DNA from 2 places in the Virgibacillus salarius genome. Region 2 is predicted to be linked to the other one. Evidence: predicted binding sites of a transcription regulator. Region 2 holds the regulator's gene; the other holds the start of a gene.

Region 1 (3,423 bases), on a different contig from region 2:
CATAACTATTTGCCAAGGCTTAAACTTGCTTGAGAAAGCGGCCAATATTTCACATCTACTTTCCCTACAAGCTGTGTTTGTGAAATAAACCCAAACGATCTGCTGTCCAGACTATTATCACGATTATCGCCCATTACAAATAGTTTTCCTTCTGGAACCTCTGTTTTACCCGTAATTTCTTCTAAGGTAAAGTTTTTGGTGTATGGTTTTCCATTACTTGCCTGAACGAACTCACTTAAAAATCGTTCTTCTACATATTTTCCATTTATATATAAGTTATCGTCCTTATATTTTATTTCATCCCCAGGAACACCTATTACACGTTTTACATAGTCCTCCTGTTTATTAGCGTGAAACACGATGACATCAAAACGATCCACATCCGTTAGATCGTAGACGACTTTATTAACCATTAATAAGTTACCATCGTTTAATGTTGGCTGCATGGATTCTCCGTCTACAACATAACTAGCAAAAATCACAGAACGGAATACCATCGCAACTATGATCCCAAGCAATACAAGTGGAATCACTTTTCGATATTTTATTTTTTTCATGCCAAACCTTCCTCCAGAGTATGTTCTCTTTACATCATACCCTGGAGGACAGTGTCTTAACCCTTTTCAGAGCCTATTTCATCTTTTTCAAGCGCCTTTTTCTGCAAACGCTTCTCGATATACTTACCAATAATCCAAAAAAGGACGATGCAACCTCCAACAATTATAGTCTTCACCGGATTTTTAGCAAATTCCATAATACTTGAGCCTACATAAGCAATGGAAAAGATCATCACCGATTTCCCCATAATTACAGCAAGAATAAACTGTTGCTTACTAATTTTCGACAAGCCTGAAACAACATTGATGACAGAGGATGGTGAAAAAGGAAAACACATTAATAAGAAAAGTGGTCCAAATCCATGTCGCTCCAACCAGGTTGTCACTTTCTTTACTTGTTTATTCCCTCGAATCGTTTTAAAAATTCGTTTATTACCAAGCTTGCGAATGACTAAAAATACTAAGATAGCGCCCAGTGCTGACCCTGCCCATGATAATAAAAAGCCTTCAAGCAACCCATATGCCGCTGCATTGGCAAATACAAATACAACCAATGGAAGAAAAGGGAGAAACGCTTCAATGAATGGCAACAATATCCCTGGTAGTGGCCCTAAATTCTCGTAATTATGAAGCAAGTGCATAATATATTCATCGAAATTGTCATTTTCAATCATTGTTTTCCAATCCGAAAGTTGGATGTCTAATAAATACATGTAGTAAAATCTCCTCAATATGTAAATGTCACTTTATCCTATTTTTAAGTCTATCTATTTTTATTTTAATGTAAACATCTAATTATGCATAGTCATATCCTTAATTTGCCACTTTCTTTTCATTTCTAATAGTTACCATTGATTAGTTTATTAATTTTTGCATATACTATGAACAAGAACAAACGTTCTTGTCAAGGAGGGAGATTGTCATGCGCTATCTAAACGAAGAAGAATTAACGATTGCTTCTCGCTTTCTGTTCCTATCGATGGCCATGGTCGTTATACAACAAGACATGCAACATTTCCAAAAAGGAGCGTTTAAAATCACAGAGCATTATATGGGACTTTTGAAAAGAATGGAGGCAGAAGCAGTCAATGAACGCAGAGTGTTACGAAGTACTATGCTTCATAAACAAATAAAGGTCGTTACATTAGAAAAAAATGATTCATTTTCTTCGTATTTATTCCTCTGCCGAGGTCGTGAGGAAAAACGGAATTATTTTAACCCTGCTATTCGAAAAAAAGTCCTAACTATTCTTGAGGAATTAATGGAAAAGGGGCAGTCCGATCAATATGCTTCTGCAAAAACCTAATACGATTATCTAAAAGATAGCGAAACTGCGCAGTTCGTTGAACCTGATTTAGCGCAGAACCATAGGAGATATCAAGAAATACACGCTTGCCATTCTTAAACAGGATTTCTGTACCATAATTAGCTGCTTTAAGAACTTGATCAATATGGGAGTGTGCAATCCATGAACATTTGGAGCTTGAAGGGGATGTAGTCGGGAAGAAATACATGCCACTAATTGGATCAATTGTGATTGGTGCTTTATGTGTAATTCCACAGATATCTTTGGTACCCTCTTGTCGACCTTTTAAACTTGCACCAAAAAACTTACAAGCATGATCGACAATTTTGCTAGGAGAAAAGCTGACTGGATATTCAGCTTCTTCTTCTAATACCATAGTAATGGGGTTATCTTTGGAATCACGTTGGGCAACAAGAGCAACAGTCAGTGGGGTGATTTCTGGTGTAGATGTATACAAATTCAACATTAAAATGCTCATCCTTTCCGAAGAAAAGAAAGTGGCTTATATATTAATTTATCAAAATTATAGAGAAAATGGAAGATAAAAACAATATCTTCACAAAATTCAACGATTGTTTTCTGCATCACCCTCATGTTTTAATTCATAATGCGATGGAGTGGTTTGCTCCTGTTTCTGAGATACATCAAACTCAGGATTTAACCATGTAAAAGTAGCAAGCTCCTTCTCTTCATCTTCGTATAAGTTCATCCCTTATCACCTCTTATCTCTATTCTCTCTCAATTTATACACAACCATACATTATTTGTTCAGTCTTATCCCACAACAAAAAAGAGGCTGGGACAAAACACAACTTCTTTACTCAAAATACGAATAATCATATTATCAATAGGAGTATCATCGCCGCACCGTGAAACTATATTCGTTTTCCGCGGGCACGGCCTCAGCTAACTTTGGTAAAGAAAAACACGTTAATACGTGGATCTTCGGACGCGTGCTGTTACCGCCGGAGTCTCGCTTATTTCAGGTGCTAAATGAATGATTCTGATCAAAAAACGAACGATAATTAATCAAAAATAATCATCGTTCGTTTTCGTTTTTAATTGTTTCTTCATTCTCTTGTCCCAGCCATTTTTTCTTCTCAATTTCGTGTATGCGATCTTAAATTTTTTCGTAATATCTTTCCTGTCGTATTTTTAGGTAATTCCTCAAGAAATTCAACAGTGGAAGGAATTTTATATTTTACTAGATAGGTAGCACAGTATTCCAATAACTCGTCCTCTGTTATAGAAGAATCATTAACCACAACGAAGCTGCATACAGCCTCTCCAGTTTGACTATCGGGAACACCGATAACAGCAACCTCGGAAACACCTGGATGGGCGTATAAAACCTCTTCCACTTCTCTTGGATATACATTATACCCACCCACAAGAATCATGTCTTTTTTCCTATCAACGATATAGAAGTACCCTTCATCATCCATTCGAGCCATATCTCCTGTATAAAGCCAACCATCCTTTAAAGCAATTGCCGATTCTTCCGGCATTTTATAATAGCCTAGCATAACGTTTGGTCCACGAACAACAAGTTCGCCTACT
Region 2 (3,423 bases):
CGGCTTTTAATCGGGGGATTTATCACCATCATTCTTTCATTGTTAATTGACCTTATTGCTTTATCATATGGTTTATGGTCTTATCCTATGAAATTCTCTCCAATATCACCTTTATTATTTCTTCCATATCACTTGGCAATGGCTCCCGTTGCAGTCATGTTTGTTCTACAAATTAAGCCAAACTGGAATCCGTTATTAAAAGGTAGTATTTTTGCTGCAATCGCCGCATTTGGAGGAATGAATTTATTTAATGCAATTGATTTTTATAATCCAAAGGGTTGGTCAACATTCTATGACTTTTTTATCTACTTATTTTTAATTATGATAGCGTATCTTTTTTATAATATGGATAGCTATAAAAAAATAACCGATAAATAATATAAGGATTCAAATTGAGTTTATGAAATATGTATTGTAGAGTTAGTCAAAGATTTAGCGATGAAATCAAGAAGAAAGTCTTCTTAATTTCATCGCTTATTTAACTTTGGCCTGATAAAGTCATCTACATTTTTCATTTTTCGTTTCTCTCGATTTGTTAATTTATCTAGTCTACTAACCGCCTCTTCAAATTCTTCATTGGATATTTGCTTAGAAGCTAATAGTGTACATAGCATAGCATAGGCGATCGGTTTGGTGTCGACATGCACATTTACATCGACATCTGAATTACCGCTATGTTTAACAGCGGATTTATTTGTAATGTGTTGATCTGGAAAACCGTCGTCATATGGTTTTAACGAAAATAGATTAGGTCTCTCCATTAAAAATCACTCACCTTTTAAAGGATAAGTGGGATACATAAGAATATATCCCACTATATTTTTTCTTTTTCTTCTTCTTTCTCCTTGAATCAGCATCAGAGCTGACATCTACATAGGATTCCCACTATTAGAGATTTTTGCAAAGTTAACATTTCGATTCCTCGATTTTAGATCGTTGTCATTATCATTTATAATAACGTCACCACCGAAGTCATCGCCGTTTGCGTCTGTCACACCTGCTACATCATCATTTCTTCCACCACATCTACTATTTTTCCACATATTATTTCCTTCTTTTCATTGATATAATGCTAATATATTCAATGTTCATATATTTGAGATGGCTTGTGTCTTATGATAAACGTTTTATTTTGTCTGATAGCCAATTAAATGCGGTAACAATCATGTTTATGAAGGAAAAAATATGCCTTCTACTCAGAAGGCTATGTATAATAGTCTTGATTTTATGGATAAAAGAGCAATGGATTAAACTGATTAGTACTACCATAGAGGAGTAATTCAAAGACCGTTACCATTTGGTAATTCAATCTTTGAAAATAAGCCAATATGTCCTCTAATGATTCAACTGTTTGACTACGATTTCCACCAGAGTCATCCAGTAAAATAATATCCCCAGGTGTCACATTTGACTTCACATGATTGGCAATTTTTTAGCCCCTGGTCTTCTCCGGTCTTAGGGCGATTCGTGAAATCACCTCGTTTCTGGGTGCAGGAGCTAGACATGGCTCACGCCCATCTTTATCCACATAGACAATTTTATTTCCTAGACTATAAAAAAACTGCCAATTGGCAGTTTTTAATGGATGTTTCTATATAGACCGATAACCTTACCTAGAATCGTTACGTTATCGTAAATAAGTGGTTCCATTGTTGAATTTTCAGGCTGTAAACGAATATGATCCTTTTCTTTAAAGAAACGTTTAACCGTTGCCTCATTTTCATCTGTCATCGCTACAACGATATCACTGTTGATAGCAGTGTTCTGTTGCTTTACTATTACCATGTCTCCATCCAAAATACCGGCTTCTATCATACTTTCACCTTCAATGACAAGTACAAATAAGTTATCATCTGGACTCGCACTATTGGATGGCAATGGAATAAATTCCTCAATATTCTCTACTGCTGTTATTGGAAGACCGGCAGTAACTTTTCCAATGACTGGTGCATAGCGCGCTTCATCTCTAGGTATATTATTATCTTGAGAAAGATCTAATACCTCTATAGCTCTAGGCTTAGTAGGATCTCTGCGAATAAAACCCTTACTTTCTAGCCTGGAAAGATGACCATGAACAGTTGAACTAGATGCTAGTCCAACGGCTTCGGCAATTTCACGTACAGAAGGTGGGTATCCTTTTTTTGTTACTTCATCTTTAATGTAGTCAAGTATCATTTGCTGCCTTTTCGATAGTTTAGTCATGTATTGATCACCTCGCACATAGGATTAATTATAACTAGTTTACCATCGGGTTGTTGGAAATGCAAACGTTCGTTCGAAAAACACCTTGACAAGATCGTATGTTCGTGTAATACTTAAAACAACAAGCGAACAAAAGTTCCTATACTGATAAGGAGGCCTGTTTCAATGTTCCAAAAAATAACAAAAACAGACGCATTCTACCTCATTGCTTTTGCACTAACGCTCGGATTCTTATATTATTCTATTATCACTAGTTAATTATTTTCATAGGGAGATAGTATGTTGAGGGCAATTATTTATTGCAGAGTTAGTACAGATAAGGAAACACAGGAAACGTCACTTGCAAGACAAAAGCATGAATTAATGGAATTAGCAACAAACAATCATTTAACGGTTAGTTGTTGCATCCAAGAACAAGAGAGTGGCTATAAGGTTGATAGAGATGGCATTTTTCAGTTGCTTGATCTGTTTTCTGATGGAGAGGCAGACTGTTTACTCATTCAGGACGAAACTCGTCTAGGTAGAGGTAATACAAAAATAGCGCTGTTCCATCAACTACATAAATTAAACATACCCATCTATACTTCTTACCATGATGGTAAGTTAGAACTATCTGAAGCAGATTCCATGGTTCTTCAAATTGTTGGCATTGTGGAAGAATATCAGCGAAAAATACATAATGCTAAAATAAAAAGAGGTATTCAAAGAGCTATTAAAAACGGCTATAATCCTAGTAACAATTTATCCAATCAAGATAAGGCACCTGGTCGTGAGCGAAAGACTTTTCCTATTGAAGAAGTGGTACGTCTGCGGGAAAACAATCTGACATTCGAAGAGATTGCCACTACATTAAATGGATTAGGTTATTCCGTTTCGAAGGCTACGGTCCATAGAAGGTATCAGGAATTTCAAAATACTTGAATATATGATATGGTAGAGGTAAGATAAAAAGGCAAGAACACTAGTTATGTTCTTGCCTTTTCTATTTTCGTACAACTACAATTTCAAAACTTTCTATATGAAACTGGAGGTTATTAGATGCTATCTAAAGATAAAATAGAACGTATAAATGTATTAGCAAAAAAAGCAAAAGAAGAAGGTCTATCTGCAGTTGAAAAGAAGGAGCAAGAAAAGTTACGTCAAGAGTACTTGCAAAACGTTCGAAGCTCATTTAAAAATCAATTTAAATCGATGACAGTTGTTGACCCAAATGGCAATGAT

The links. The regulator LexA, encoded in region 2, represses DNA repair genes until DNA is damaged. The targets are predictions, from matches to a motif close to CGAACATATGTTCG.
Region 1: a site for LexA is predicted at 1,446-1,459, ahead of ABDZ84_RS20595 (YhjD family protein). Genes of this name have one in related genera too.

The regions. Positions count from the first base shown of each region.
Region 1 covers NZ_BAAACY010000170.1:49,214-52,636, reverse strand. The annotation lists gene lepB (signal peptidase I) at 6-557, opposite strand; gene ABDZ84_RS20600 (TVP38/TMEM64 family protein) at 614-1,270, opposite strand; gene ABDZ84_RS20595 (YhjD family protein) at 1,480-1,863, shown strand; gene ABDZ84_RS20590 (competence protein ComK) at 1,802-2,329, opposite strand; gene ABDZ84_RS20585 (hypothetical protein) at 2,429-2,572, opposite strand; gene ABDZ84_RS20580 (fatty acid--CoA ligase family protein) at 2,964-3,423, opposite strand, start outside.
Region 2 covers NZ_BAAACY010000017.1:446-3,868, forward strand. The annotation lists gene ABDZ84_RS02840 (CBO0543 family protein) at 1-378, shown strand, start outside; gene ABDZ84_RS02845 (hypothetical protein) at 468-761, opposite strand; gene ABDZ84_RS02850 (hypothetical protein) at 870-1,043, opposite strand; gene ABDZ84_RS02855 (polysaccharide deacetylase family protein) at 1,226-1,405, opposite strand; gene lexA (transcriptional repressor LexA) at 1,579-2,202, opposite strand; gene ABDZ84_RS02865 (YneB family resolvase-like protein) at 2,485-3,123, shown strand; gene ABDZ84_RS02870 (DUF896 domain-containing protein) at 3,241-3,423, shown strand, end outside.